Regions from separate parts of the Kitasatospora sp. NPDC056651 genome, predicted to be linked through region 1. Evidence: riboswitches for the same ligand, from Rfam matches in the RefSeq annotation. Region 1 holds a riboswitch; each other region holds the start of a gene.
The links. Region 1 has a riboswitch for cobalamin ahead of ACFRAR_RS36010 (prenyltransferase/squalene oxidase repeat-containing protein). Riboswitches for the same ligand answer to the same signal wherever they lie in the genome.
Positions count from the first base shown of each region.

Region 2: it holds a riboswitch for cobalamin, as region 1 does, so the genes downstream of both, ACFRAR_RS12760 (HoxN/HupN/NixA family nickel/cobalt transporter) here and ACFRAR_RS36010 (prenyltransferase/squalene oxidase repeat-containing protein) in region 1, are expected to answer to the same signal.
Region 3: it holds a riboswitch for cobalamin, as region 1 does, so the genes downstream of both, metE (5-methyltetrahydropteroyltriglutamate--homocysteine S-methyltransferase) here and ACFRAR_RS36010 (prenyltransferase/squalene oxidase repeat-containing protein) in region 1, are expected to answer to the same signal.

Region 1 covers NZ_JBHTWX010000152.1:4,812-16,896, reverse strand. Annotated here, with positions in the region: partial or broken gene ACFRAR_RS36015 (prenyltransferase/squalene oxidase repeat-containing protein) at 1-1,210, opposite strand, end outside; cobalamin riboswitch at 1,428-1,505, opposite strand; cobalamin riboswitch at 1,593-1,747, shown strand; gene ACFRAR_RS36010 (prenyltransferase/squalene oxidase repeat-containing protein) at 1,852-4,677, shown strand; gene ACFRAR_RS36005 (hypothetical protein) at 4,674-5,783, shown strand; gene ACFRAR_RS36000 (CbiQ family ECF transporter T component) at 5,786-7,024, shown strand; gene ACFRAR_RS35995 (ABC transporter ATP-binding protein) at 7,021-8,655, shown strand; gene ACFRAR_RS35990 (ECF transporter S component) at 8,652-9,452, shown strand; partial or broken gene ACFRAR_RS35985 (response regulator transcription factor) at 9,508-9,756, opposite strand; gene ACFRAR_RS35980 (APC family permease) at 9,768-11,267, opposite strand; gene ACFRAR_RS35975 (amidohydrolase family protein) at 11,405-12,085, opposite strand, start outside.
Region 2 covers NZ_JBHTWX010000025.1:20,365-32,449, reverse strand. Annotated here, with positions in the region: gene aroC (chorismate synthase) at 1-580, shown strand, start outside; gene ACFRAR_RS12800 (shikimate kinase) at 577-1,098, shown strand; gene aroB (3-dehydroquinate synthase) at 1,091-2,182, shown strand; gene aroQ (type II 3-dehydroquinate dehydratase) at 2,191-2,619, shown strand; gene ACFRAR_RS12785 (AAA family ATPase) at 2,967-3,638, shown strand; gene ACFRAR_RS12780 (Fpg/Nei family DNA glycosylase) at 3,718-4,527, shown strand; gene ACFRAR_RS12775 (putative quinol monooxygenase) at 4,631-4,957, shown strand; gene ACFRAR_RS12770 (AAA family ATPase) at 5,026-7,029, shown strand; gene ACFRAR_RS12765 (hypothetical protein) at 7,088-8,761, opposite strand; cobalamin riboswitch at 8,919-9,132, shown strand; gene ACFRAR_RS12760 (HoxN/HupN/NixA family nickel/cobalt transporter) at 9,163-10,281, shown strand; gene ACFRAR_RS12755 (M24 family metallopeptidase) at 10,401-11,507, shown strand; gene efp (elongation factor P) at 11,586-12,085, shown strand, end outside.
Region 3 covers NZ_JBHTWX010000157.1:7,673-14,185, forward strand. Annotated here, with positions in the region: gene ACFRAR_RS36295 (acyl-CoA thioesterase) at 1-326, shown strand, start outside; cobalamin riboswitch at 449-623, shown strand; gene metE (5-methyltetrahydropteroyltriglutamate--homocysteine S-methyltransferase) at 800-3,115, shown strand; gene thiI (tRNA uracil 4-sulfurtransferase ThiI) at 3,349-4,623, shown strand; partial or broken gene ACFRAR_RS36310 (citrate/2-methylcitrate synthase) at 4,678-4,806, opposite strand; gene ACFRAR_RS36315 (adenosylcobinamide amidohydrolase) at 4,926-5,696, shown strand; gene ACFRAR_RS36320 (SDR family oxidoreductase) at 5,686-6,510, opposite strand.

The DNA.
Region 1 (12,085 bases):
CCGGGGTGACGGCGGTGACGCAGCCGGACGGCGTGGCACCGGCCGCCGCGTCGAGCACGTCGCCGAGGGTGGCGGTGGCGCCCGTCGGGGTGACGGTCACCGCGCAGGCGCGCGGGTGGCCGGAGCCGTCGTCGACGACCAGGGCGAGCCGGGCGGCGGTGCCCGGGGTGAAGGCGGTGGCGGCCGCCCAGCGCGGCTCGCCCACCGTGACCGGGGTGGGCGGCGCCGCCGTGAAACCGCCGCCGGCGACCGCGCGCAGGCCGTCCACCGAGGCGTAGGCGCTGGGGGCGGTGTCGGTGGGCTGGTAGCGGAAGCCGCCGCCGGGGTTGAACTGCTGGGCGATCAGGAAGTCCAGCGGGGTCTTGCCGCTGAGGGTGGTGAAGTCCGACCCCTGCGGGTTGATCCCGCAGGCGTTGAGGCCGGAGACGGCCCAGCCGTTGGAGTCGGTGTTGATGCCGTACATCGCGTTGAACGCGCCGGAGGGGGTCAGCTTGGCCCGGAGGAAGTTCTTCGCCCCGACGACCGCGGGGTCGGTGGCGGGCACCCCGGCCACGCACAGCGAGGCCATCGTCGCGCCGGTCATGTCGATGTCGCTGGTCTGGTTCAGCGCGGTCGGGTCGCCCGCCGCCTTGCTGTAGTTCCAGCCGCCGTCGACGTGCTGGTTGGCGCGCACCGCCGCGACCGAGGCGTCCAGCAGCGGCTGCGGCACCCGCTGGGCGCCGCTCTGGGTGCGGGCGCCGCCGAGGGCGAGCAGGGCGAAGACGGTGCCGTTGACGTTGCCGGACGGACCGTAGTAGCCGGGCTCGGCGGTCTGCCAGTAGGAGACCGCGTCGGCGACCAGGTTGCGGCCGGGGCCGACCCGGGCCGGATCGATGCCCGCCGCGTAGGAGTTGAGGATGCCGCGCTCGTAGTCGGTGACCACCGGGTTGGCGCTCGGCCAGGACGGCGCGGCGAGCTGGTTGCGGTACACCAGGCGGGCGTTCTTGGAGGCGTCGCCGCCCGGGGTGACGTCGGCGGCGGCCGTCCCGGCGGCGGCGAAGGCGCTGAACGCCCACTCGTTGGACAGGCCGCTGCCGGCGTAGCCGCCGTCCGCGCCCTGGAGGGTGCGCAGGTAGGCGACGCCGTTGGTGCGGGAGGTGGCGATCTGGGTGGGGGTGGCGGTGGCCCCGGCCGGTATCGCGGTGGCGAGCGCGCAGCCGGCGGCGGCCAGGACGGCAACGGCGGCGGCGAGGCCCCGGCGGGCGGGCAGGCTCCGGTGGGCGGAGAGGTTCCGGTGGACGGGCGGACGGGAGGCGGTGGTCACGGGAAGGGCTCCTGGGGTAGGGGGGCTCCGACCGTGCCCAGGCGCGCCGACGGACGTGCGCCGGCGTGAGGGCGGCCGACGCCCGGATCGCGTGGACGGACTTCCGCAGAGCTGTGCGGCCGCCGGGCATTCGGGCTCGCGGGGTGGACGAGCCACCCCGCACACCGCTGCGCGTCAGCCCCGGATTCGCACCGGGTTCCCCCGCTCGGCCGAGCCGGGACGTTACCGTATTCAGGCCCTTGTCGACCGTGACGCAGGCGATATGACGAAGCGTTGACCCGGTCGGCGCGGGCATGGTCTGATGAAGCGTTTTTCCTCCGTGGCTGTCAGGGGAAGCCGGTGCGAATCCGGCGCTGTCCCGCAACCGTGTGCCCGTCGTGGCGAGCCGTTCCGGCTCGTGGCGGCGGACGAGTCGGAATGCCTGCGCCACGGAACACGCACGAGCGTCGTCGAGGACTGCGACGCGGTACGGAACGCCCCCGTCCCGGGGCGTGCCCTGCTGCGTCCCCGTGTCCGCGCCGGCGCCGGAGTCACAGGGAGTCGTTTCCGTGCCGGTCCACAGACACCGTCCCACCGGGTGGCGGCGAGGCACCGCCGTCCCGGCGGCGGCCACCGCCCTCGCCCTCACCGCGGGCAGCCTGGCCCTGGCGGCACTGCCCGGGACCGCGCACGCGGACCCGATGGAGCAGTGCACCGCCACCTCCGGCGCGGTCGTCGCGGTCGACTTCGGACCGTTCGGCGGCGGCGTGCTGCGCGGCTGCGACGCCCACCCCACCACCGGGATGAACCTGCTGCACAACGCCGGGTTCAGCACCACCGGCACCGCCCACGACGGCCCCGGCTTCATCTGCCGGCTCGGCAACGGCGCGTTCGACGGCGGCACCCAGTACCCGACCCCGGACAAGGAGGCCTGCGTCAACACCCCGCAGGCGACCGGGTACTGGTCCTACTGGATCGCCCCCGCCGGACAGGACACCTGGAAGTACGCCACGCTCGGCGCGATGTCCCAGAAGCCCGGCCCGGGCGAGGTCGAGGCCTGGGTGTACGGCGGCACCGACATCGGCGGCACCAGCGGCACGCCGACCTTCAGCCCGGCATCGGTCCGCGCCACCGGCGGTGCCTCGCCGTCGCCGACCGGCGGCGCGAGCCCGACCGCCTCCCCGACCACGACGCCCACCGGCACCCCGAAGCCGTCCACCGGCGACCTGCCCGCCGCCGCCCGCTGGCTGATCGGCCGGCTGACCGACGGGGACCACGTCGTCGACGACTGGGGCACGGTCGACCACGCCGCCACCGCCGACACCGCCCTCGCGCTCGCCGCGACCGGCGGGCACGACGACACCGTGCGCAAGCTCATCGCCCACCTCGCCGCCCACACCCAGGAGTTCGCGTTCCCCGCCGGCCCCGACGCGGCCCCCGGCGTGCAGGCGGCCGCACTGCTCGCCCTGGTCGCCGAGGCCACCGGCGGGAACCCGCGCGACTTCGGCGGCCACGACCTGATCGCCGCGCTCGCCGGCCACGTCTGCGACGCCCCCGGCAAGGCCGGCGCCTGCACCGCCGCCGGGGACTTCGAGGGCGCCACCTGGCCGATCAACCAGGCGTACGCCCTGCTGGCCCTCGCCCGGGCCGGGGCGGACGTCCCGCCGAGCGCCGTCGCCCGGCTCGCCTCCGCCCAGTGCGCCGACGGCGGCTTCTCGTCCGTCAACATCGCCCCCGGCGACCACTGCGAGGCCGACCCCGCCACCACCGCCCTGGCCGCCCTCACCCTGCGCCGGGCCGGGGCCGCCCCCGAGACCGTCCAGCGGACCACCACCTGGCTCGCCGCCCGGCAGGAGCCCGACGGCGGCTTCCGGCCGTACGCCGGAGCCGGCACGGGCGACACCACCACCACCGCGCTGGCCGCCCAGGCCCTGCACGCCGCCGGCAAGGCCGACGCCCGCGCCGCCGCCACCGGCTGGCTCGCCGCCCGGCAGCTGCCCGGCGGCGGCTTCGGCGCCGACCCCTCGGCCGTCGACGCCGACCACTTCGCCACCGAGCAGTCCGTCCTGGCCCTGGCCGGCACCGACCTCGCCGAGCTGACCCACGACCTCACCACCCCGCAGCCCGGCGGCCGGATGCCCGACCTCGCCAAGGGCGGCGCCTACCTCACCGACCCGGCCCGGCTGCTCGACGGCCACTACTACGAGTCCTTCCCCGGCACCGGCTTCGGCGACTTCGGCCTCACCATCGACGCCGGCTTCGCGCTCGCCGCCACCGGCACCGACGACGCCGCGCTGCGCCGCCTCACCGACTTCCTCGACGGTCGCGGGGCGGACGGCAGCGGGCGCACCGTCGACGACTGGACCGGTGTGGGCACCGAGTTCGCCGGCGGCGGCTCGATCGGCAAGGCCGCGCTGTTCGCCGAGGTGACCGGCCGCAACCCGCGCGCCTTCGCCAGGCAGGACCTGATCGCCGCCCTGGCCGCGGCGGTCTGCGCCGAGCCCGGCAAGGCCCCCGACACCTCCTGCGCCGACCGCGGCAACTACCGGTACGCGACCTCGGTGTTCTCCCAGTCCCTCGGCGTCATGGCCCAGCTGCGGGCCGGGGACGCCGCCCACGCCGCCGAGCCGGTGCGCTACCTGAGTGGCCTCCAGCATCCGGACGGCTCCTGGCCGAGCCTGATCCCGGCCACCGGTGACTCCGACGTGGACAGCACCGCGATCGCCGCGATGGCGCTCGACCTGCGCACCGACGACCCGGAGGCCAAGCGGGCCGTGGACCGCGCGGTCGCCTGGATCGAGGGCCGGCAGCTCGCCGACGGCGGCTTCCCCGGCGCGGCCGGGGACTCCACCAACTCGGCCGCCCTCGCCGTCCAGGCGCTCTCGCTGCGGGCCGGGCAGTACGGCACCGCGATCGCCCGGGCCCGGGACTTCCTGGCCGGGCAGCAGAACCCGGACGGCGGCTTCAACGTCGCGGCCGGGGGACAGCCGGGCTCGGACGTGCGGGCGTCCACCCAGGTGCTGGGCGGCGCGGTCGGCACCTCCTTCGGCACGCTGAGCCGGCCGGTGGGGGGTGAGGCCACCCCGCGGCCGACCGCGTCGCCGACGGGCTCGGGCTCGCCCACGGCGTCCGGGCCGTCCACCGCCACCAACTCGCCCGCCGCCACCAACTCGCCCGCCGCCACCAACTCGCCCACCGCCACGGGCTCGCCGGGCGCCGGTGGCGCGGACGACGGCGCCGGGCCGGCCGGCAACCCCGGCCCGACCGGCTCCGACCTGGCCCGGACCGGCACCGACGTGGACGCCCTCGCCCTGCCGGCGGTGGCCCTGCTGCTGGCCGGCGGCACCGCCGTCGGCATCCGCCGCGCCCGCACCAGCCCGGGGAGGCACCGGTGAACACCCCCCGTACGAACGGCCGTCGGACGGCGTCCCCGCTCGGCGCCGTGACCGGCGTCCTGGCCCTGCTCGGCACGGCCACCCCGGCCGCCGCCACCCCGCAGCCGATCGACCAGTGCACCGCCGGCTCGGGCGTCGTCCTGGCCGTGGACATGAGCAGGTGGGGCGGCCCGGTGCTGCGCTCCTGCGGCACCACCCCGACCAGCGGCTACGAGCTGCTCAACCAGGGCGGCTGGCGGACCACCGGCACCGGCCACGACGGCCCGGCCTTCATCTGCCGGATCGGGTACAGCGGTTACCAGGGCGGCAAGCAGTTCCCGACGGCCGACCAGGAGAAGTGCGTGCTCACCCCGCCGGCCAGCGCCTACTGGTCGTACTGGCACGCCGATCCCGGGGACAAGGACTGGAGTTACAGCCAGCTCGGCGCGATGTCCTACCACCCGAAGCCCGGCAGCGTCGACCTGTGGATCTTCGGCGGCACCAACATCGAGGGCACCGAGGGCCGCCCCACCGTCTCGCCGGAATCGCTGCGGGCCCACAACACCGCCCCGGGCGGCAGTGGAAGCTCCGGCAGCTCCGGCGGGACCGGAGCGGGCACCGGCTCGGGCGGCAACGGCGCCGGCGGGTCCGGGAGTTCGGGCGGTGGCACCGGTGGTGGCAGCAGTAGTGGTGGCAGCAGCGGTGGCGCGGGCAGCGCCGCGAACGGCGGCGGCTCCGGCCGGGGCCCCGCGGCCACGCCCCCGCCCGCCGGGGCCCGGCCGCCCGCCGCGGGAGGTGTGCCCGCCCCCGATGTCCCCGCCCCCGACGCCCCCGCACCCGTCGACGGCGCGCCGCCCGCCGAGGGAGCGCCCGAGCAGGCCCCGACCGCCGCCGCGCCCGAGGAGACCCCGGCCCCGACCGGCACGCCCGCGCCCACCGACACCCCCGCCGACCAGGCGGCGCCGCCCCCGTCCCCGACCACCGTCGTGGTGGACGCCGCCCCCGCCGCCGAGCCCAAGACCAGCACCGGATCGGTACTGCCCCTGGTCTTCACCGTGCTGGCCGCCGTGGTGCTCGGCGGGGCCGGCGTGGCGTCCGCCCGTCGGCGCCGCCGGCGGACGCGGTGACGGTGACGACCGCGGCCCTGGACGGCCGCCGGGCGCCGCGCACCCTGCACCCGGTGGCCTGGTGGGCCTGGGCGCTGGCGCTCGCCACCGCCGCCAGCCGCACCACCAACCCGCTGCTGCTCCTGCTGGTGCTGGCCGTGCTCGGCTACGTCGTCAGCGCCCGCCGCACCGACGCGCCCTGGGCGCGCGGCTTCGGCTACTACCTCTGGCTGGCCCTGGTGGTGATCGCGATCCGGGTGGCGTTCCGCTGCGTCTTCGCGACCGGCGTCACCGCGAGCGACCACGTCATGTTCACCCTGCCGCACATCCCGACCCCGGCCTGGTACGCGGGCATCGAGATCGGCGGCCCGGTGTCGCTGGAGGCGGTGCTCTCCTCCGCCTTCGACGGGCTGCGGCTGGCCTGCCTGATCTGCTGCATCGGCGCCGCCAACACCCTGGCCAACCCCAAGCGGGCGCTGCGGGTGCTGCCGGGCGCGCTGTACGAGCTGGGCGTGGCCGTCACGGTCTCGGTGAGCGTCGCGCCGCAGCTCGTCCAGAGCGTCCAACGGGTCGCCCGGGCCCGACGGTTGAGGGCCGGCGGCGGCAAGGGCGTACGGGCGCTGCGCGGCATCGTCGTCCCCGTCCTGGAGGACGCGCTGGAACGCTCGCTGAAGCTGGCCGCCGCGATGGACTCGCGCGGCTACGGCCGCTCGGGCACCGTAGCCCGTGGCTCCCGCCTGGCCACCGGTGCCCTGATGCTGCTCGGCATGGCCGGGCTCTGCGCGGGGGCGTACGGACTGCTGGACGGCACCGCGCCGGCCTTCCTGGGCATCCCGGCGCTGCTGGCCGGCTCGGCGCTGTGCTGCGCGGGCCTGGCCCTCGGCGGGCGGCGGGTGCGCCGCACCACCTACCGGCCGGATCGGTTCCGGGCTGCCGAGTGGGGCGTGACGGCCAGCGGGATCCTGGCCGCGGTGACGCTGTTCGGCACCGTCGGCTACGACCCGACCGACCTGTCGCCCTCGCTGCACCCGCTGAGCTGGCCCGCGCTGCCGCTGGTGCCCGCCGTCGCGGTGCTGCTGGCCGGCGCGGCCGGGCTGATCGCCCCGCCGCCCGACCAGCCCCGCCCGGCGGGCCCCGCGGCGCCGACCGCCTCCGTGGCGCCGATCGCCTCCGTTTCGCCGACCGCCTCCGTGCCGCCGATCGCCCCGCCCGCCAAGTCTGTTCCGCCGCATGACCGCACCGACGCCGAGGTACCACAGTGATCCGTTTCGACCACGTCGGCGTCCGCTACCAGGGCGCCGCCGAACCCGTGCTGCGCGACGTCGACCTGCACGTCCCCGAGGGCGAGCTGTGCCTGGTGGTCGGCCGCACCGGCGTCGGCAAATCGACCCTGCTCGGCGCCGTCAACGGACTGGTCCCGCACTTCACCGGCGGCACCCTGCGCGGCCGGGTCACCGTGGACGGCCGGGACACCGCCGACCACCCGCCGCGCGAACTCGCCGACGTGGTGGGCGTGGTGGGGCAGGACCCGGTGGCGGGCTTCACCACCGACACGGTGGAGGAGGAACTCGCCTACGCGATGGAGCAGTTGGCGATCCCGCCGGAGACGATGCGCAAGCGGGTCGAGGAGACCCTCGACCTGCTGGGCCTGGCCGAGCTGCGCCACCGCGCCCTGCACGAGCTGTCCGGCGGGCAGCAACAGCGGGTCGCCATCGGTTCGGTGCTCACCGCGCACCCGCGCGTCCTGGTGCTGGACGAGCCCACCTCGGCGCTGGACCCGACCGCCGCCGAGGAGGTGCTCGCCGCGATCACCCGGCTGGTGCACGACCTGGGCGTCACCGTGCTGCTCGCCGAGCACCGGCTGGAGCGCGTCGTCCAGTACGCCGACCGGGTCGTCCACCTGCCCGGGGACGGCACCGTCGTGCACGGCCCGCCCGCCGAGCTGTTCGCGGACACCTCGGTCGCCCCGCCCGTCGTCCACCTGGGCCGGCTGGCCGGGTGGCGCCCCCTGCCGCTGTCAGTCCGGGACGCCCGCCGGGCCGCCGCGCCGCTGCGGGAGCGGCTCACCGGACTGCCCGTTCCACCGCCGCGCCGGGCAGCGGCGGCGGGGGAGCGGGTGCTGGAAGCCCACGGGGTGGTGGTCCGGTACGGGCCGGTGGCGGCCGTCCGGGAGGTCGACCTGGAGCTCCGGGCGGGCGAGGTGACCGCGCTGATGGGCCGCAACGGCTCCGGCAAGTCCTCGCTGCTGTGGGCCCTCCAGGGCTCCGGCCCCCGGCAGGGCGGCACGGTCAGGGTCGCCGGGGCCAGGCGCGGCGTCGACCCGAAGCGGCTCTCCGCCGCCGAGGCCCGCAGGCTGGTCGGCCTCGTCCCGCAGACCCCGACCGACCTGCTCTACCTGGAGTCCGTCCGGGACGAACTCGCCCAGGCCGACCGGGAGTCCGCCACCGACGGCCCGAAGGCCCGGGAGATCCTGGACCGGCTCGCCCCCGGCATCCCGGACAGCGGCCACCCCCGGGACCTCTCCGAAGGGCAGAAGCTCGCCCTGGTGCTCGCCGTCCAACTCGCCGCCGCACCGACGGTGGTGCTGCTGGACGAGCCGACCCGGGGCCTGGACTACGCCGCCAAGGAGGCGCTGGTGCGGATCGTCGACGGGCTCGCCGCCGAGGGCCGCAGCGTGGTGATCTCCACCCACGACGTGGAGTTCGTCGCCTCCGCCGCCGACCGGGTGGTGGTGATGGCCGAGGGCGAGGTGGTGGCGGACGGGCCGACAGTCGAAGTCGTCACCGCCTCACCGACGTTCGCACCGCAGACCGCCAAGGTCCTCTCCCCACTGCCCTACCTGACGATTCATCAGGTCTCGGCCGCGCTGGACCGGACGGCGGTGGAGCGGTGAACTCCGTGGCCGCGGTGCGGATTCCGGGCCGGGCCCGGATCGCCGTCGCGCTGGCCGCCTTCGTCGGACTGGTCGCCTTCTGCTGGCCGTTCGTCGTCGCGCCCGGCAGGTTCGGCTCCTCGTACGCCCCGCCGCTGATCTTCGGCGCGCTGCTGGTGCTGGTGATCGCCGTCGTGGTGGCCGAGATCTCGGCGGGCGGCATCGACGCCAAGGCACTGGCCATGCTCGGGGTGCTCTCCGCCGTCAACGCCGGACTGCGACCGCTCGGCGCGGGCACGGCGGGCATCGAGACGGTCTTCTTCCTGCTCGTCCTGGCCGGGAGGGTGTTCGGCCCCGGCTTCGGCTTCACCCTGGGCTGCACCTCGCTGTTCGCCTCCGCGCTGCTGACCGGCGGCGTCGGGCCCTGGATGCCGTACCAGATGTTCGGCTGCGCCTTCGTCGGGATGCTCGCGGGAATGCTGCCGAGGGCCCGGGGGAAGGGGGAGATCGCCCTGCTCGCGGTGTACGGCTCGGTCTCCGGCTACCTGTTCGGCTTCCTGCTCAACCTGTCCTTCTGGCCGTTCTCGCTGGACCCGAACAGCTCCATCGCCTACCTGCCGGGACTGCCGTTCACCGAGCAGTGGCACCGCTACCTGCTGTTCGACCTGGCGACCTCGCTCGGCTGGGACACCGGCCGCGCCGTCACCACCTTCACGGCGGTCCTGATCGTCGGCCCGGCCGTGCTGACCGTCTTCCGCCGCGCCGCCCGCCGGGCCAACTTCGAGCCCGAGGTGCGCTTCGAACCGGCGGCCGGCTGAGCCCGCCGGGGGCAGCGCGACGTCCGGCCGGGAACCCCGTCACCAACCTCCGTGGTCAGTACAGCCGGCTCCTGTTCAGCAGCCCGCGTTCGAGGGCCACGACCACCGCGTGGGTGCGGTCGCTGACGTCGAGCTTGGCGAAGATCCGCAGGAGGTGGGTCTTCACCGTCGCCTCCGCGATGACCAGCCGCCGGCCGATCTCCACGTTGGAGAGTCCGTCGGCGACGGCGTTCAGGACATCGGCCTCACGGGCGGTCAGGGCGCGGCGCCCCCTCGCCGTGGAGGGGGCGCCGCGCCGGTGGGCGGGTGTGAGGGTCAGTCGCGCTCGACGTCGACCTCCGTCAGGCGGGCGAAGCGCTCCGGGTCCGTGCGGCGGATCCGGCGTGCCACCAGGTAGCCGGCCACCGCGACGAGCGGGAGCGGGAGCAGCAGCACCGCGTTCACCCAGCCCGAAGCACCGGTCAGGAGACTGAAGTTGAAGACGGCGAGCACCGTCAGCAGGGCCAGTCCGGCGGCCGCCAGCAGGGGCGCCCAGACCACCCGGAAGGCCGACAGGCCGCGCCGGTCGCGGCGGAAGAACGCCCAGACCGCCACCGCCGCGAGGGCCTGCATCGCCATGATGCCCAGCACGCCCACGCTGTTGGACCAGAGCAGCACCACCAGGTAGGGGTCGGCGGCCAGCACCGCGCCCAGCAGGACCACCACCGCGTTGAAGCCGCTCTGCACCAGCACGGCCGGGCCCGGGGAACCGGAGCGCTGCGAGATCCGGCCGAGCCGTCGGGGCAGCAGGCCCTCGCGGCCGAGGGCGTAGAGGTAGCGGGCGGCCGCGTTGTGGAAGGCCAGGGTCGAGGCGAAGGCACTGACCACGATCAGGACGTGCATCGAGTCGGACAGCCAGAGGCCGACGAAGCGTTCGGCGGCGGTGAAGGTGAGGTCCGGCCCGTTGGCGGCGCGGGCGGCCGCGACGGCGGCGTCGGTGCCGTACGCGCCCATCACGATCCAGGTGCCGAGGGCGTAGAAGACGGCGAGGAAACCGATCGCGATGAAGGTCGCCCGGGGCACCGTGCGGCGCGGGTCGCGGGCCTCCTCGGCGTAGATCGCCGTCGCCTCGAATCCGGTGAAGGCGCCGATGACCAGCACGAACATCCCGGCGACGCCACCCTGGGTGAGCAGCGAGGGGTCGAAGGAGACCGGGTCGAGGGCGGCCGTGCCGCGCTCGGAGAGCACCCCGCCCTCCATCACCAGCAGCGACAGCACCTCCAGGACCAGCGCCACGCCGAGCACCTTGGCGCTGAGCGTCACCTTCAGCCAGCCCAGGACGCCGACCACCACCACGCAGACGCCCGACAGCAGCCACCACGGCACGTGCGCGCCGGTGCGCTGCTCGATGTGCTCGGCCGCGAAGTAGCCGAAGGCGGCGGCCACGCCGGGGGTGATGAGGTTGTAGCAGACCACCGCGACGTAGGCGGTGACGACGCCCAGGGTGCGGCCGAGGCCGCGCGCGACGTACGCGTAGAAGGCCCCCGCGTTGCGGACGTACATGCACATCGCGGTGAAGCCGGCGGCGAACAGGACGAGCAGCGCGCCCGAGATCAGGTACGCGGCGGGGGCCGAGGCGCCGCCGACACCGATGGCGAAGGGGGCGATGCCGGCGAGGACGGTGAGCGGTGCGGCGGCGGCGACCACGAAGAAGACCAGGTCGGTGGTGCCGATCTGGCCGCCCGCGAGGCGGCCCGGCGCGGCCGACGGTGCGGCGGGGTCGGCGGGGGCTGCGGCAACGGGGGCGGGCCGGGTTCTTTCCGCGGAGGGGTTCACGGTGGGGGCGTCCTTCCAACAGGGGTGGAGCGGGGTGGGGCCACCCCCGGCCGGACGGGCCGGGGGTGGGGCCTCGGCCGGTCGCCGGGAGTGCGGAGGGGTGCGGAGAGGTGCGGAGGGGTGTCAGAGGAGAGGTGTCAGCGGGTGCGGTCGAGGACGACCCGGCCGCCGTGCAGGACGAGCAGGCGCTCGGGGTGGGCGGCGACGGCCTCGGGCACGGAGCCGGCGGCGATCGCCACCAGGTCGGCCCGGGCGCCGGGCGTCAGACCGTAGTCGCTGAGGCCGAGGGCGGCGGCCGCGTGGGTGGTCACCAGGTCGGCGGCGAGCCCGAGTTCGCCGTCCGTCATCAGCTCGCCCTGGAGGCCGATGATGGTGGCGCGTTCGAGCATGTCGCCGGTGCCGTACGGCCACCAGGCGTCGCGGATGTTGTCGGAGCCGGCGAACACCCGGACGCCGTGCTCGTGCAGCAGCGTGACCGGCGGCATGGACCGGCTCGGCCCGTTGGTCATGATCGCCACGCCGGCGTCCGCCAGTTTCCGCGTGGTGGTGAGGAGTTCGGTGATTCCGAGGTCCCCCAGCGCGAACGCGTGACTGACCGTGACGCGGCCGCCGAGGCCGAGGGCCGCCGTGCGGTCCGCGATGTCGCGCAGCTGGGAGGCGCCGACCGGGCCGCCGTCGTGGAGGTGGATGTCCACCCCGGCACCGTGGCGCTCGGCGAGGCCGAAGACGATGTCGAGCTGGCCGTCCACGTCGCCGTCGAACCCGGCCGGGTCCAGGCCGCCGATCAGCTCGGCGCCCTCGCGCAGGGCCGCGTCCAG
Region 2 (12,085 bases), on a different contig from region 1:
CGCCTCGAAGGCGATGGTCGCCGAGATCGACCAGGCCCACAAGGACGGCGACACCCTCGGCGGCGTGGTCGAGGTGCTGGCGTACGGGGTGCCGGTGGGCCTCGGCTCGCACGTGCACTGGGACCGCCGGCTGGACGCCCGGCTGGCCGCCGCGCTGATGGGCATCCAGGCGATCAAGGGCGTCGAGGTCGGCGACGGCTTCGAGCTGGCCCGGGTGCCGGGCTCCAAGGCGCACGACGAGATCGTCCCGACCGCCGAGGGCGTCAAGCGCACCTCCGGCCGCTCCGGCGGCACCGAGGGCGGCCTGACCACCGGCGAGGTGCTGCGGGTGCGCGCCGCGATGAAGCCGATCGCCACCGTGCCGCGGGCCTTGCAGACCCTGGACGTGCGCACCGGCGAGCCGGCCAAGGCGCACCACCAGCGTTCGGACGTCTGCGCGGTGCCGGCCGCCGGCATCGTCGCCGAGGCGATGGTGGCGCTGGTGCTGGCCGACGCGGTGAGCGAGAAGTTCGGCGGTGACAACGTCTCCGAGACCCGTCGCAACGTGCAGGGCTACCTCGACAACCTGATCATCCGATGACGAGCCCCGTCGTGGTGCTGGTCGGCCCGCCCGGCAGTGGCAAGTCCACCGTCGGGCGGGCCCTGGCCGAGCGCCTGGGCGTCGGCTTCCGGGACACCGACGCCGACATCGAGGCGACGGCCGGCAAGCCGATCCCGGAGATCTTCATCGACGAGGGCGAGCCGCACTTCCGCGAACTGGAGGTCCGCGCGGTGCGCGCGGCCGCCGAGGGACACGGCGGAGTGCTGGCGCTCGGCGGCGGCGCGGTGATGGCCGAGGCCACCCGCGAGCTGCTGCGCGAGCTGCCGGTGGTCTTCCTGGAGGTCCCGCTCGGCGACGCGGTCAAGCGGGTCGGGCTGGACGCCCCCCGCCCGCTGCTGGCCGTCAATCCGCGGGCCCGCTGGCGCGAGCTGATGGAGGCCCGCCGCCCCCTCTACCTGGAGGTGGCCACCGCCGTGGTCGACACCGCAGACCGCACCCCCGAGCAGGTCGCGGACGCCGTACTGGAAGCACTGGAGCTGAAGACCCCCCATGAGTGACACCACCGTCAGGATCCACGTCGGCGGCAGCGCCGGCCACGACCCGTACGACGTGCTGATCGGGCACCAGCTGCTCGGCGAGCTGGCGCCGCTGATCGGCGCCCAGGCCAAGCGGGTCGCGATCATCCACCCGGAGGCGCTGGCCGCCACCGCCGACGCGATCCGCGAGGACCTGGTCGGCGAGGGCTACGAGGCCATCGCGCTCCAGGTGCCCAATGCCGAGGAGGCCAAGAGCGCCGAGGTCGCCGCGTACTGCTGGTCGGTGCTCGGACAGACCGGCTTCACCCGCAGCGACGTCATCGTCGGCCTCGGCGGCGGCGCCACCACCGACCTGGCCGGCTTCGTCGCCGCCACCTGGCTGCGCGGGGTGCGCTGGGTCTCCATGCCCACCACGCTGCTCGGCATGGTCGACGCGGCGGTCGGCGGCAAGACCGGCATCAACATCGCCGAGGGCAAGAACATGGTCGGCGCCTTCCACCCGCCGGTGGGCGTGCTGGCCGACCTCGGCACCCTGGAGACCGTGCCCAAGCACGACTACGTCTCCGGCCTGGCCGAGGTCATCAAGTGCGGCTTCATCGCCGACCCGGCGATCCTCGACCTGATCGAGGCCGACCCGGAGGGCGCGAAGACGCCGGCCGGCCCGAACACCGTGGAGCTGATCCGCCGGGCCATCCAGGTCAAGGCGGACGTCGTCTCCGGGGACCTCAAGGAATCCGGGCAGCGCGAGATCCTCAACTACGGCCACACCCTCGGCCACGCCATCGAGCGCAACGAGCGGTACAAGTGGCGGCACGGTGCCGCGATCTCCATCGGCATGCTCTTCGCCGCCGAACTCGGCCGCCTGGCCGGGCGGTTGGACGACGCGACGGCTGACCGGCACCGTACCGTGCTGGCCTCGGTCGGCCTGCCGCTGAGCTACCGGGCGGACGCCTGGCCGAAGCTGCTGGACGCGATGAAGATCGACAAGAAGTCGCGCGGCGACCTGCTGCGCTTCATCGTGCTGGACGGTCTGGGCAAGACCTCGGTCCTGGAGGGCCCGGACCCGTCGCTGCTGGTCGCCGCGTACGCGGAGGTCTCGGCGTGACCCGGGTGATGGTGCTCAACGGCCCCAACCTGGGCCGGCTGGGCAGCCGTGAGCCGGACGTCTACGGCGCCACCTCGTACGCCGGACTGGTCGAGCGCTGCACCGCGCTGGGCCGGGAGCTGGGCTTCGAGGTCGAGGTGCACGAGACCAACTCCGAGCAGCGGATGGTGGAGTGGCTGCACGAGGCGGCCGACGCGAAGGTGTCGGTGGTGATCAACCCCGGCGCGTTCACGCACTACTCGTACGCGATGCGGGACGCGGCGGCCCAGCGCACCGCGCCGCTGATCGAGGTGCACATCTCCAACCCGTACGCCCGGGAGACCTTCCGGCACAATTCCGTGATCGCCGCGGTCGCCTCCGGCACCATCGCCGGCTTCGGACTCGGCTCCTACGAGCTGGCGCTGCGCGCGCTGGCCGAGCAGCTCACCACGCGCTGAGGGCGCGGGTACGGGCCCGGCGGCGGACTGTGCCCGCCGCCGGGCCTGCGTGTAGTGTCCCGGCTGAGAGGTGTCGGGAGGTGGGTGCCGTGGCGCAGTACGCCGGAGGCGGGCAGGTCCCGCCGCGTCCTGTCGCCCCGCCGGTGCCGCCGGGGGGCGGAGCGCGGGGGACGTCTTCGGGAGCGCCGGTCTCCCCTCCTTCCCCGCCGGTCCGGCCGGCTCCCGCCGTTGCGGCCACCACCGGGCCCACCGGGCCCACCGAGCGTCCGGCTCAGGCTCCGGCTCCCACCGCCCGAACGGCGCCCGCGACTGCCCCGGCGCCCGCTGCCGTACCCACGCCGGCTCCCGTGTCCGCGCCGGTGCCGGGCGCGCCGCTGCCCGCCGGTGGCACCGGGCACTTCGTCCTGCCCTCCGGCGCACCCGTCCAGCTGCCGGCCCACCCGCCGCAGCCGCACGCGCCCACCGGGCCGATCGCCGTCCTGCTGATCGGTCCGGCCGGGGCAGGCAAGACCACCGTCGCCCGCCACTGGGCCGAGCGGCGGCCCACGCCGACCGCGCACATCAGCCTGGACGACGTCCGTGAGTGGGTGCAGGCCGGCTTCGCCAACCCCCAGTCCGGCTGGAACAACGCCTCCGAGGCGCAGTACCGGCTGGCCCGCCGCACCTGCGGCTTCGCCTGCCGCAACTACCTGGCCAACGGCATCTCCTGCATCATCGACGACGCCGTCTTCCCGGACCGCCCGGCGATCGGCCTCGGCGGCTGGAAGCGGCACATCGGCCCCGGCATGATCCCCGTGGTGCTGCTGCCCAGCCTGGACTCGGTGCTGCGCCGCAACGCCCGGCGCGGCGGGACCCGCCGCCTCGGTGACGAGGAGGTGGCCCGCATCCACGGCCGGATGGCCGGCTGGTACAACTCCGGGCTGCCGATCATCGACAACTCCTCCCTGGACGTCGCCGGGACGGCCGCCGAGCTGGACCGGGTCATCCTGGCCCGGCTGATGGGCGTCCCGGTCCGCTGACCGGCACCGCCCCGGGACTGTCGGCGCCGGCTGCGATGATGGACGGGTCCTGTCGCAGCGCCCGGAGGAGCCGACGCCCGTGCCGGAAGGCCACATCATCCACCGCCTCGCCATCGAGAACCGGAACGCCTTCGGCGGCCGCCCGGTCCGGGTCTCCAGCCCGCAGGGCCGGTTCGCCGACGAGGCCAAGGTGATCGACGGGCAGCTGCTCACCGGCGCGGAGGCCACCGGCAAGCACCTCTTCCTCGGCTTCGAGGAGGGTGCCTGGGTGCACGTCCACCTCGGTCTGTACGGCGGGTTCACCTTCGCCGCCGGCCCGGCGCCCGAGCCGGTCGGGCTGGTCCGGCTGCGGCTGGAGAACGAGGACGGCTACGCCGACCTGCGCGGTCCCAACACCTGCGCGCTCGTCACCGAGGAGCAGAAGGCCGCCGTCGCCGCCCGCCTGGGCCCCGATCCGCTGCGCGCCGACGCCGACCCGGAGGCCGCCTGGCGGCGGATATCGGGCAGCCGGACGACGGTCGCGGCGCTGCTGATGGACCAGAAGGTGCTGGCCGGGGTGGGCAACGTCTACCGGGCCGAGGTGCTGTTCCGCCACGGCATCGACCCGCACCGGGCCGGGCGCGAGCTCACCCGCCCCGAGTGGGACGCGATCTGGGCCGACCTGGTCGCCCTGATGCGCGAGGGCGTCACCGCGGGCCGGATCGACACCGTCCGCCCCGAGCACACCCCCGAGGCGATGGGTCGTCCGCCCCGCGTGGACGACCACGGCGGCGAGGTGTACGTCTACCGGCGGGCCGCCATGCCCTGCCTGGTCTGCGGCACCGACGTGCGGACGGAGGAGCACGCCGCCCGCAACCTGTTCTGGTGCCCGGGCTGCCAGGCGGCCTGACCGCGCCGCGCCCCCCGTGTCCGGGATGTCCCTTCTGACCTGCGACGATAGATCCGGTGCCGACCGGTCGGCCGGTGCCCACGTGGAACGGAAGGAACCCCCCATGATCTTCATCACCGTCAAGTTCCCGGTCCGCCCCGAGCGGGTCGACGGCTGGCTCGACCTGGTCGACGAGTTCACCCGGGCCACCCGCGACGAGCCGGGCAACCTCTTCTTCGAGTGGTCCCGCAGCGTCGAGGACCCGCACGAGTTCGTCCTGGTCGAGGCGTTCCGCGACGGCGACGCGGGCAAGGCGCACGTGGAGTCCGCGCACTTCGTCAAGGCCATGGAGGACCTCTCGTACGCCGTGTCCGCCAAGCCGCGGATCGTCTCGACCGAGATCCCCGGCATGGACGGCTGGGCGGAGATGGGCGAGATCACCCCCCGGTGACGCGGAGTGCCCCTCGGGCCGGTCGCCCAGCCCGTAGGCTGGGGCCGACCGGCCGGAGGGAGCAGCGGATGGATCGGCGCGAGGTGGTCAACACCGTGTCGGGCGCCACGGTGGGCGGCCACGTGGTGCAGGCCGAGAGCATCGGCTCGCTGCACATCCACGAGCGGACGCAGCCGCCGAGACCGCGTCAGATCCGCTCGGCGCACGGACTCTTCGTCAACCGCGAGCCGGAACTCGCCGCGCTGACCGGGGCCTTGGACCGGGTCCGGACGGGCGGGCTCGGGCTCGTGGTGTTCACCGGCCTGGGAGGTGTCGGGAAGACCGAGCTGATCGTCAGGTTCGCCGAGGAGCACCGGGAGCACTTTCCCGGCGGGGACCTCTACGCCGACCTGAGGGCCTACCGGCACCAGGGCGGGGTGGACCTCCCCGAGCTGCTGGCCGGCTTCCTGCGCGCCCTCGGCACCGAGCCCCCGGCCATGGAGGCCGAGCGTTTCACGGCGTTCCGCACCGCCACCGCCGAGCGTCGGTGCCTGTTCTTCCTCGACAACGTCGAGCACGCCGCCGAGGTCCGCGCGCTGCTCCCGTCCAGCGGTCTGGTGGTGGTCGCGAGCCGTCGGCGGTTGCCCGCGCTGCGGACGGACGGCGCGGAGGTCCGGCAGCTCGGACCGCTGAGCGCCACGGCGGGCGCCGAGTTGGTGCGCGGCTGGGTGGGCTCCGGGCGGGGCAGTGACGGGGAGCTGGCCGAACTGGTCGAGCTGTGCGGCGGGTTGCCGCTCGCGCTGAACGCGGTCGGCAGCCAGCTGCTGGACCGTGACGGCCTGCCGGTCGACCGGGTGGTGGCCGAACTGCACGACCGGGAGGGCAGGTTGGCGATGCTGGAGGAGGAGAGCGATCTCGGCGCGACGTACGACCTCGTCTACGAGCGGCTGACCGACGAGGGGCGGGCGCTCTACCACCTGATCGGCGTGCACCCCGGCCCGTTCGTGTCCGCCGAACTGGCGCGTGCGGTCGGCGTGCGGCGGCCCGAGCGGGCGATCAAGGAGCTGCGGGGCGTCCACCTGCTGGACGAGGTGCGGGACGGCGACCGCGAGGACCGCTTCCGGGCGCACGACGTGGTGCGGCTGCACGCCTTCGGCCGGGCGCGGGACCTGCCCGACCGCACGGAACTCCTCGCCGGTGTCGTGGCGTACTACCGGGGCCGGGCTTCGCTCGCCGACCGGGTGATGTCCGAGCGCAGGCTCCGCGTGCAGGCTCCGAGCGGTGACGAGCTGCCCGGCTTCGCCTCCGGGAGCGCGGCCCTGGAATGGCTCTACGCGGAGCGGGCCGACTTCCGCGCCGTCGTGGAGGAAGCGGCCGAGCGGGGCTGGCACGGTGAGGTGTGGCGGCTCTGCGAGTCGCTCTGGCTGCTCTACCAGGGCCGGAAGCTCTACCAGGACTGGATCGCGACCCACCGGCTGGGCATCGAGTCGGCCCAGTGGGACAACCGGCCGGACGCCGTGGTCCGGATGCGCAACCAGCTGGCCCGCGCCCACCACGAGCGCGAGGAGTACCGGCTCGCCGCCGAGCAGTTGGCGCTGGCCACCGAGCAGGTGCCGCTGGTGACGGACCGTCAGGTGGTCGGGGTGCTCTACGAGACGGACGGCCTGCTCTGCCTGGCCGACGGACGCCCGGCCGACGCGGTGGAGCGGTTCACCCTGGCCCTGGAGGCGAACCGTGGTGACGGGCACGGCGAGATCGTCCAGAGCTACAACCTGGCACAGGCGTTGATCGCCGACGGGCGTCCGGAGGAAGCGCTGGTCCTGCTGGCCGAGGCCGGCGCCCGGGCGGAGCGGACCCGGGACGACGACATGTCGATGAAGCTGCCGCTGGTGCGCGCCCGGGCCCATCGGGCGCTCGGGCAGCTCGATCTCGCCGTCGCCCAGGCCGAGGACTGTGCCCGGCGGGCCGAGGAGCGCGGCTACCCGGCGAAGGAGGCGCAGGCCCACACCCTGCTCGTCACCCTCGCCGAGGAGCGGGGCGACGCGGAGTCGGCGGAGCGCAGCCGTGCCCGGCTGCGGGAGATCGTGGGTTAGGTCCTGTCCGGTCGATCTTGGCGGATCGGCCCGGCAAGATCGGCCGGACAGGGCCTGGTCACGGCCCGGTGCGGAACGACACCCGGGTGCGGTGCTCGCCGGTGCGGATGGTGAGACCGTGCTCGGGGAGGCCGGCCGGGTCGCCGCCGTCGGTGAGCCAGCAGGACACGGCGGCGCCGAGCAGCAGCGGGTCGACGCCGGGGTCGGGGTGCTCCCAGTCCGGTTCGGCGCGGGCCTCCAGGAGCAGGCCGCCGCGCAGCCGCAGCAGGTGGCGGGCCGGGCCGAGGGCGGCCACCGCGACGGCGAGGCCGGGGAGTTCGGTGGCGGCGTCGGTGAGCCAGCGGGTGGCGGGGAGTTCGGCGTGGACCTCGGTCCGGGCGAGGACCTCGGCGGTGTAGCGCAGGGCGTCTCCGGGGTGGTCGTCGGTCAGGGCGTGGAAGCCGCGCGGGGTGTGGTCGCCGGGGTCGAAGGGGTAGCGCCGCAGGCTCACCTCCGTCCCCTCGCTCTTGCCCTCGACGTCGTACGCGGTGGGCCGTTCGGCTGTTCCGGGGTGCGGCGCGGGCGTGGGGTAGGGCGGCAGGGCCGGTTCGTCCGCGGGTTCGTCCAGCCGGTCCAGGAAGGAGTAGAGCAGCGGGCGCAGCAGCCGGGCGGACTCGCCGCGGTGGGCGAGCGAGCCGTCGGTGATCCCGCGCAGGGCGGCCGGGTCCTGGGTGAGGGCCTGTTCGACCTGGGCGGCGAGGTCCCCGTCGGGGTCGAGGGCGGGCGCGGCCTGGCCGAAGGCGTAGCTGGGGGAGTGCGGGTCGAGTTCGCCGGAGCCGGTGGCGACGAGCACGGTGGGGCGTTCCAGGGCGGCGCCGTAGAAGGACACCGATCCGTGGTCGCCGATCAGCAGGTCGGCGGCGACGAGGGCGGTCTGCCAGCCCTGCTGGGGCGGGATCAGGCGCAGGCCCATCCGGCGGGCGCCGTCGAGCAGGGCCTCGGGGTCGTGCCGGCTCCAGATGTTGGGGTGCAGCACGACGGCGACGGTGTACTCGTCGGCGGGCAGCCGGCGGACCAGCCGCTGGGGGAGGTCGGGGCGGCGGCCGAACGACGAGTGTTCGCTCCAGGTGGAGTTGACGACGACGAGCCGCCGTCCGTCGACGGCGCCGAGTGCGGCGCGGTAGCCGTCCCGGGAGCGCCGGCTGGCGAGCATCCGGTCGAAGCACGGGTCGCCGACGACCCGGGCGACGTCCAGGGCCTCGGGGCAGGAGACCCGCAGCCGGTCCAGTTGCTCGGGGTGGGAGAGGCCGAGGACGTCCACGAACACCCGCCCGCGGTGGGTGAGTTCGTTCCGGGACAGGCCGGCGGCGCTGACCGTGTCGCCGGTGGACTCGGTGACCAGGCGGTTGTAGCCGGCGCCGTGCGGGAGGACGACGAGGCGGGCGTCCAGGCGGTGCATGGAGGAGTGGACGGCGCAGGCGACGGCCAGGTCGAAGCGGCGGCGGACGGCGTCCTCCCAGTCCAGCACGGTGAAACCGGGCAGGCCGCGCAGGTACTCGTCCAGGGCGCGGTCGGCGAAGGCGGAGCCGGGGTTGACGGTGAAGTAGCGCTCGATGCCGTCGGGGCTCAGCAGGGTGAGGACGTCCAGGACCCGGGTGGCCGAGGTGAGGGTGCGGGCGACCGCCAGCACGCGGGCCCTGACCGGCCGGGTGTTCCAGCGGTCGGCGGGCCAGACGTGGGGGTGGGACGGCACGTCATGATCGTACTCATCCGGTCCGGCGGTGGCGCGCCCTCGGCGGGATCCGGCCGGTCCGGGTGTCGGCCGGCCCGGCCCCGTGGTGCGGCCGCGGGCCCTGTGATCCTGGCCACCCGCGCAGGGGCCCGGCCTTGCACGGGTCGGGCCCGGCCCCTACGGTGTAGCCCGCCGTGGTGCTCGGGAATTCCGGTGACGGACCTTCAGGGGTCCCAGCCCGGAGCGGCCCTCGCCACTGTGATCGGGTCGTCCCTCCGTCCGCGGAGGAACGCCGTCCGTACCCATCGAGCCACTGGGCGCCTCGCGCGCCTGGGAAGGCGGGTACGGGCTTCCCGTAAGCCAGGAGACCGGCCACGGCATCTCACGAGGTATTCCACGAGGTGCTGGAGCGTGATCCGCAGATGACCCTGCCCGAATTCTCTTCCGCCGGGGCGAAGCCGGCCCCCTCCGTGCTGCCCGCGTTCGCGTGGCGGCGGGAGGACACCGTCCGTACGGCCGGGCTGATGGGGGTGATCCTGGCCCTGCACGTGGTGGCCTTCGGCACCCTGATCTTCCTGGTCGCGCCCGAGCGGTACGCGGTCGGCACCCAGGTCTTCGGGGTGGGCCTGGGCATCACCGCCTACACCCTCGGCATGCGGCACGCCTTCGACGCCGACCACATCGCGGTGATCGACAACACCACCCGCAAGCTGATGGCGGACGGGAAGCGGCCGGTCTCGGTGGGTTTCTGGTTCGCCCTCGGGCACTCCTCGATGGTGGTGCTGATGGCCGCCCTGGTGGCGGGCGGGGCGCAGCTGGCGAACACCCTGATGGACGACGAGTCGACCACCCACAAGTGGCTCGGCGTGGTCGGGACGACCACCTCCGGCGTCTTCCTCTACCTGATCGGCGCGCTCAACCTGGCGGCGCTGCTCGGCATCGTCAAGGTGTTCCGGGCGATGCGGGCCGGGCAGTTCGACGAGAAGGAGTTGGAGGCGCACCTCGACTCGCGCGGCTTCATGGCCCGGGTGCTGAACCGGGCGACCCGCTCGATCACCCGGCCGGGGCAGATGTTCCCGGTGGGCATGGTGCTGGGCCTGGGCTTCGACACCGCGACCGAGGTCACCCTGATGGTGATGGCCGGTTCGGGGGCGGCCTCGGGACTGCCCTGGTACGCGATCGTCTGCCTGCCGCTGCTGTTCGCGGCCGGGATGAGCCTGTTCGACACCCTGGACGGGACGTTCATGAACTTCGCGTACCAGTGGGCCTTCGCCAACCCGGTGCGGAAGGTGTACTACAACCTGACCATCACAGGGCTGTCGATCGCGGTGGCGTTCATCATCGGCACCATCGAGCTGGTCGGGGTGCTGCACGAGAAGCTCGACCTGACCGACCCGGTCACCGGGTTCATCGCGGACATCTCCCTGGACAACGTCGGCTACGCGATCGCCGGGCTGTTCGTGGTGGTCTGGGCGATCGCGATCGGGTACTGGAAGCTCGCCCGGGTGGAGAAGCGCTGGACGCCCACCGGGGAGTCCTGAGGCACCCCCGGCCGTTTTGGCCGGATCGAGGGGTCGCGCGGGGGCGCGCAAGGAGCACCGGGGGTTCTGGCGGGGGTGCTCGGCGGGCGGTTCGGGCCGGGGGTTCGTAGGCTCGACGCATGGCGGATGCGTACGCGGGGCGGCGGGAGCGGGTGAGGGAGCACTGCGGTGCGGCCGGGGCCGACGCGGCGCTGATCACCCGCGCGGCGAACGTGCGGTACCTGACCGGCTGCGCGCCCTGCGGGGCGACCCTGCTGCTGACGAGGGAGCGGGCCCTGCTCGCGCTGCCGGACGACCTGCCGCCGGACGACACCGGGGAGCACCTGATCGCCCCGGACGTCACCCGGCTGCCGGTGGCGGCCGGGTCGGACACCGCGCTGGCCGCCGCGGCCGTCGCCGCCCGGTCCGGGGTGTCGGGCCTGGTGGTGGAGGAGCACGACCTGACCGTCACGCGGCACCGGGCGGTGGCGGACCGGGCCGAGGGGGCACGGCTGGCGGACCTCGGCCGGATGGTCGAGCGGCTGCGGGTGGTCAAGGACGAGCACGAGATCGCAGACCTGCGGATCGCGGCCGAGATCGCCGACCAGGCGCTCGGCGAGCTGCTGGAGTCGATCCTGGTCGGCCGCACCGAGCGGCACCTGGCGATGGAGCTGGAGCGCCGGATGATCGACCACGGCGCCGACCGGGCCGCCTTCCCGGTCTCGGTCGGCACCGGGAGCCACTCCGGCCAGGCCGCCCACCAGCCGACCGACCGCCGGGTGGAGGAGGGCGACTTCCTGACCGTGGTGATGGGCGCCCAGTACCGCGGCTACGGCGTCTCCACCGCCCGCACCTTCGTGATCGGGGCCGCTCCCGCGCCCTGGCAGGTGGAGCTGCACCGGCTGGTCTTCCGGGCCCAGCGGGCCGGGCGGGAGGCGCTCGGACCAGGGGTGGAGCAGTGCGTACCCGACCGGGCCGCCCGGCAGATCCTGGAGGCGGCCGGCCACACCGAGGCCTCTCCGCACCCGGTGGGCCACGGCATCGGGCTGGAGATCCGGGAGGCGCCGCGCCTCGGTCCGGCGGACATGGGTAAACTGGACAGCCGCGTGCCGGTCACCGTCGGCCCAGGGGTCCACCTCCCGGGCAAGGGCGGCGTCCGGATCGAGGACACGCTCGTCGTGCGCCCCTTCGAAGAGGGCGGGCCCGAGCTGCTCACCATCACCACCAAGGAGCTCCTCGCCCTGTGACCACGGCCTCCCGACGGCCGTCGGCGGCAGGACGCAAACCCTTGGTTCCTTGACAGCTATACAGGAGTAAGTGCGCCCGTGGCTTCCACGAACGATCTCAAGAACGGCATGGTCCTCAAGCTGGAGGGCGGCAAGCTCTGGTCCGTCGTCGAGTTCCAGCACGTCAAGCCCGGCAAGGGCCCGGCCTTCGTGCGTACCAAGCTCAAGGAGGTCCTGACGGGCAAGGTCGTCGACAAGACCTTCAACGCCGGCACCAAGGTCGAGACCGCCAACGTCGACAAGCGCGGCATGCAGTTCTCGTACAAGGACGGCGAGAACTTCGTGTTCATGGACATGGACACCTACGACCAGGTGACCATCGAGAAGGCCGTCGTCGGCGACGCCGCCGACTACCTGCTGGAGGGCTTCGAGGCCCTGGTCGCCACCAACGAGGGCGCCGTTCTCTACATCGAGCTCCCGACCTCGGTCGAGCTGGTCATCGCCAACACCGAGCCGGGCGTCCAGGGCGACCGCTCCACCGGTGGCACCAAGCCGGCGACCCTGGAGACCGGTGCCGAGATCCAGGTCCCGCTCTTCAT
Region 3 (6,513 bases), on a different contig from region 1:
TCGACGACGCGGCGGCCGCCGCCGCGGGCCGGCACGCCGGCGTTCCCGCGGTCACCGTCTCGGTCCGGGAGATGTCGTTCCTGGCGCCCGTCAAGGCGGGGGACCTCCTCACCGTCCGCGCCCGGGTCGGCCGCGCCGGGCGGACCTCGATGGACGTGTCGGTGGTGGTGACCTCGGAGCGGTGGAACCTCGCCGGGCCCGTCACCAGGGTGGCGACGGCGCAACTGGTCTTCGTGGCGGTCGACTCCGAGGGCAAGCCCCACCCGGTACCGGAACTGGCCCCGGAGGGCGACGCCGACCGGCCGCTCGGGGGCTCGGCCGAGTAGCCGCGCGCGGCCGCGACGTCTCACCATGCAGACGCCTTTCGAGATTTCCGCCTCGGCCACGGTGGTTTGCCCCTAAGCTGGCGGCGCAGCTGGTTCGCCCCGCCCGCCAGGCGGGGCGTCGCAAGAGGGAACCCGGTGACGCCTTTCGACTGGCCAGTCCGGGACTGCCCCGCAGCGGTGAGTGGGAACGACCGCCGTCATACGCACTGGACCCGGGACGGGTCTGGGAAGCGACGGCCAGTAGGTGTCCACCCCTGGTTCAGGCCGGGGAGGGCGCGCCCGCGAGTCCGAAGACCTGCCACTGCCCGTGCGCGACCGTTCGCGCGCGGCCATCCGGTGACCTCGTGGGCGGGTCGGCGACCATACCGGGCGGAGCCGTGCACGGGTGCGGACGTCCGTCAGGTCCGTCATCCCTTCGCGTCCTCGTGCCGTCACCGGGCACTTGAGGATTCAGGCTCGCGAAGGAGAGTCCCTTGACAGCGAAGTCCGCAGCCGCGGCGTCCGTGGCCACCGCGTACGGCTACCCCCGGCAGGGCCGTCACCGGGAACTGAAGAAGGCGATCGAGGGGTACTGGAAGGGCACGGTCACGGCCGAGGCGTTGCTGGCCACCGCCGCCGAGCTGCGCCGGACGAACTGGGCGCAGTCCGCCGAGGCCGGGGTGGCGGAGGTGCCGACCGGCGACTTCTCCCTCTACGACCACGTGCTGGACACCACCGTGGCGGTCGGCGCGATCCCCGCGCGGCACCGGGAGGCCGTCGACGCCGACCCGCTGGACGGGTACTTCGCGATGGCGCGCGGCACCCAGGACGTCGCACCGCTGGAGATGACCAAGTGGTTCGACACCAACTACCACTACCTGGTGCCGGAGTTGGGCCCGGACACGGTGTTCGTCGCGAACCCGGCCAAGGCCGTCGCCGAGTTCGAGGAGGCCCTCGCGCTCGGCCACACCGCCCGGCCGGTGCTGGTGGGGCCGGTGACCTACCTGCTGCTGGCCAAGCCGGCCCCCGGGGTGGCGGCCGACTTCCAGCCGATCACCCTGCTGGACCGGCTGCTGCCGGTCTACGCGGAACTGCTCGCCGCGCTGAAGGACGCCGGTGCCGAGTGGACGCAGCTGGACGAGCCCGCGCTGGTGCAGGACCGCACCCCGGCGGAGCTGAACGCGGCCGCCCGCGCCCTCCGTGAGCTGGGCGCCCTCACCGAGCGGCCCAAGCTGCTGGTCGCGAGCTACTTCGACCGGCTCGGCGAGGCGCTGGCGGTGCTGGCCAAGTCCCCGGTCGAGGGTCTGGCGCTGGACTTCACCGGCCCCGCCGCCGCGAACCTGGAGGACCTCGCCGCGGTGGGCGGGCTGCCCGGCAAGCGGCTGGTGGCCGGGGTGATCGACGGCCGCAACATCTGGATCAACGACCTGGAGAAGTCCCTCGCGACCCTGGCCACCCTGCTGGGCCTCGCGGACACCGTCGACGTGGCGCCGGCCTGCTCGCTGCTGCACGTGCCGATCGACGCCGCCGCCGAGCGCGACATCGACCCGCAGATCGCGCGCTGGCTGGCCTTCGCCAAGCAGAAGGCGCGCGAGGCCGCCCTGCTCGCCCGGGCCCTGCGCGAGGGCACCGGCGCCGTCACGGCCGAGCTCGCCGCCAACCGCGCCGACCTCGCCTCCCGCGTCAACTCCCCGATCACCCACGACCCGGCGGTCCGCGCCCGGGCCGCCGCCGTCACCGCCGACGACACCCGCCGCGCCCAGGCCTACCCTCGGCGGGCCGAGGCCCAGCACGCCCGGCTCGGCCTGCCGCTGCTGCCGACCACCACCATCGGCTCCTTCCCGCAGACCACCGAACTGCGCATCGCACGCGCCGACCTGAACGCCGGGAGGATCGACGCGGCGGCCTACCGGGAGCGGATGGAGGCCGAGGTCCGCGAGGTCATCGCCTACCAGGAGAAGGCCGGTCTGGACGTCCTGGTGCACGGCGAGCCCGAGCGCAACGACATGGTCCAGTACTTCGCCGAGCAGCTCACCGGCTACCTGGCCACCCGGCACGGCTGGGTGCAGTCCTACGGCACCCGGTACGTTCGCCCGCCGGTCCTGGCCGGAGACATCTCCCGCCCGCACCCGATGACCACCGAGTGGTTCGGCTACGCGCAGGGCCTGACCCGGCGCCCGGTCAAGGGCATGCTGACCGGCCCGGTCACCATGCTCGCCTGGTCCTTCGTCCGCGACGACCAGCCGCAGGCCGACACCGCCCGACAGGTCGCCCTCGCCCTGCGGGACGAGGTCACCGACCTGGAGGCGGCGGGCGCGGCCGTCGTCCAGGTGGACGAGCCGGCGCTGCGCGAGACCCTCCCGCTGCGCGCCGCCGCCCGCCCGGCCTACCTGGACTGGGCCACCGAGGCCTTCCGGCTGGCCACCTCGGGCGTGCGGGCGGACACCCAGATCCACACCCACATGTGCTACGCCGAGTTCGGCGCCGTCATGACGGCGATCGACGAGCTCGACGCGGACGTCATCTCCCTGGAGGCGACCCGCTCGCACATGGAGGTGGCCGGCGAACTCGCCGAGGCGGGCTACCCGCGTGAGGTCGGCCCCGGCGTCTGGGACATCCACTCCCCGCGGGTGCCCAGCACCGAGGAGGCCGTCGAGCTGCTGCGGGCCGGTCTCGCGGCGATCCCCGCCGAGCGGCTCTGGGTCAACCCCGACTGCGGGCTGAAGACCCGCGGCTGGCCGGAGACCCGCGCCTCCCTCGACAGCCTGGTCGGCGCGGCCCGGGTGCTGCGCGAGGAACTGGCGGGCTGACGGAGGCCGGCTGACGGGAGCGGGGCGGGCGCCGCGCCCACCCCCCGCCCCCCCCCGGGGGGGGGGGGGGGGGCCCGCCCCCCCCCGCGCCCCCCCCCCCCGGCGACCGTGCGCCGGCGACTCGCGCCCAGGTGGGTGCCCCCGGCAGCAGGCCCCCCGCGGCTCCCGCCGCGGTCCGTCCGGCACGATGGATGGTGCCGACGACACCGAAACGACGACACTGGGACTTCCGGATGGACCACCCGACCGACGACACCCGCCTGCCCGCTCCGCGCGGCGGCACCGAACCCTACGGCCACTGCGTGCTCCTCAAGCACGGCGAGGTCGCCCTGAAGGGCCGCAACCGGCGCGCGTTCGTGAAGCGCCTGGAGGACAACCTGCGGTCGGCGCTGCGCGGGGTGGGCGGCTCCACCTGGATCCGAACCCCGCACAGCCTCACCGTGCTCGGCGGACAGGTGCCCGTCGAGGCCCTGGTCGAGAGGGCACGCACCGTGATCGGCTTCAGCTCCGTGGAGCCGGCGCTGCGCGTGCCCAGCACGATGGAGTCGATCGAGGCGAACGGGCTGGAGGTGCTGCGGGCCGCGTGCGCGGGGCGGGCCGCCACCGGTTTCGCCGTGCGCGCCAAGCGGCGCGACAAGGCCTTCCCGCTGACCTCCTCCCAGCTGGAGCGGGAGCTCGGCGCCCTGCTCCAGCCGCGGGTGCCCGGCCTGCGGGTGGACCTGACCGCGCCCGACGTCACCCTGTCCGTGGAGATCGACCGCCACGAGACCTTCCTCTCCGCCGAGCGCCACCCCGGACTGAGCGGGCTGCCGGTGGGCTCCAGCGGCCGCGCCCTGGTGCTGCTGTCCGGCGGGTACGACTCGCCGGTGGCCGCCCACCGGGCCATGCGGCGCGGCCTGGCCTGCGACTTCGTGCACTTCAGCGGCGCGCCTTACACCAACCCCGCGTCGGTGTACAAGGCCTACGCCTTGGCCCGCGAACTCAACCGCTACCAGCCGCCCGGCGCCCTGCACGTCATCGCGCTCGGCAAGGCCCAGAAGCAGCTGGCCATCGCGGGCGCCGGACGGCTCCAGGTGGTCGCCCAGCGCCGGCTCATGGTCCGCACCGCCTCGGCGCTGGCCGCCGCCACCGGAGCGCAGGCGCTGGTGACCGGCGACAGCCTGGGGCAGGTGGCGAGCCAGACCCTGGCCAACATGGCCGCGGTGGACCAGGCGGCCACCCTGCCGGTGCTGCGCCCGCTGGTCGGCTGGGAGAAGCAGGAGATCATCGACCAGGCCAGGGCGCTCGGCACGGCCGAGATCTCCGTGCTGCCGGACGAGGACTGCTGCAGTCTGCTCGCCCCGCCGGAGGTCACCACCGGGGCGCGGATCGGCCACCTGCGGGCCGTGGAGCAGCGCCTCGACCTGGACGAGCTGGTCGAGGCGCTGCTGGAGAACGTGCAGGTGACGCGGCCCGGGCAGGAGGAGGACCAGGCGCCGCCCGTCGGCACCTGCGCCCTGCCCTCCTGACCTGCTCCGCCGTGCCGACCCCCGCCGTGGAGGCTCCGATACGGAGGTCGCTACGTGCAGCGGGCCCTTGAGCGCGCCGATCGCGGCGGTGACGGCACTGCAGAGGTCGGACAGGGCGGAGGTGACGACCCGGGCGATGAAGGTGGAGGCGTTGAAGCCGTGCTCCGCGTGGAGCACCAGGGAGGTCGGGGGCCGGGCGGCCGTCGTCCTCGGCCGGGTCCTCGGCGCCGAAGAAGCGCGGGGGAGCGGCTGGCGGTCGACCCGGACCGGCGCACCAGGGTGCCGTATCCGGTGGAAGGGGAGTGGTCGTGAACGACGTCGGGGTGCGGGTGGAGCGGGCCGCGCGGGCGGAGGACGGCGCCTGCCGCCACCTGCTGCTGTGGCGGGCCGGGCCCGGCTGGCGGATGGTCAGCAGCGCGGTGCTCGGCGGCGGGCTCGGGGAGCGTGCCTGGGTGCTCAACGCCCAGGTGCGGCCGGGCTATTCGCGGATGGACCCGGCCGGGCACCTGGCCGAACTGGCCGCCGGGCAGGGGCTGGTGGGCCCGGGTGTCGGGCTGATGACGGCGGCCGAGGTGGACGACTGCACCCGGGCCGAGGACGGCGGTGTCACCGCGCTGGTCACCGCCGGGATCGGGGTCGCGCTCTGGGCGGCCGACCCGGCCGCGGCGGCGGTCGCGTACCGGCCCGGGACGATCAACATCCTGGCCGTGGTGCCGGCCGCCGTCGAGGACGCCGGTCTGGTGAACCTGCTGGCCACCGCGACCGAGGCCAAGGTCCAGGCGCTGCTGGACGCCGGCTACGACTGCTCGGGCACCCCGTCCGACGCGGTCTGCGTGGCCGTCCGCGCCCCCGGCGCGGGCACCCCGGGCGACCCGTTCGGCGGCCCGCGCTCGGTCTGGGGCTCCCGGCTGGCCCGCGCCGTCTACCGGGCGGTGCGCGAGGGCGCCGAACTCGACCGCGAACGCCGGGCCGAGGGGCCTGCGGTGGCGCACCCGGCGACGCTGCCCGGCTGTCGCGTCCCGGACGTGTGCGAGGCCCGGCCCGGCGTCGCGGCCCGGGTGGTCACGCGCTGACCCAGCCGGCCGTCAGGCCCTGCACGGCCGAGCCGTCGAGGTCCTTGAGCTTGATCCCGGCGAAGCCCCGGGCGGCGCCGGAGGTGAGCAGCCGGAAGGCGGGGCGCTCGGCGGTGAGCAGGCCGAGGATCCGGTCGGCCACCTCCGCCGCCGGCTGCGCGTCGGCGAAGGCGGCGCGGGTGCGGTCGAGGTAGGCGGTCAGCGCCGGGGCGTACGGGCCGGCCTGCTCGACGGCGTCGTCCGCGAGGCCCACGTTGCGGACGAACTCGCTGGCCACCGCGCCCGGTTCGACGACGCTGACGGACACGCCGGTGGTGGCCGCGACCGGTGCGAGCGACTCCATGAAGCCCTCGACCGCGAACTTGGCGGCGCAGTAGGCCTCGTTGAACGGCTGGCCGACCACGCCGCCGACGCTGGTCACGGTCAGCAGGCGGCCCCTGCTCGCCCGGAGCAGGGGCAGGGCGGCCTTGGTGACGTTCAGCACCCCGAAGAAGTTGACCTCCATGACGGCGCGGACGTCGTCCAGGCCCTCCCGCTCCAGGGTGCCGACGTGGCCCGCGCCGGCGTTGTTGACCAGCGCGTCCAGCCGGTCCAGGCCGGCCAGGCAGGCGGCGACCGAGTCGGGCTCGGTCACGTCCAGCGCCCGGACGTCGACGCCCACCCCGGCCTCCTCGGCGGCGGCCAGCAGTGGGCCGGCCTTCGCGGTGTCGCGCATGGTGGCGATCACCTGCCAGCCGCCGCGTGCGGCGGCGACGGCGGTGGCCAGGCCGATGCCGGAGGAGGTGCCGGTGATCAGGACGGTCTTGTCGCTCATCGC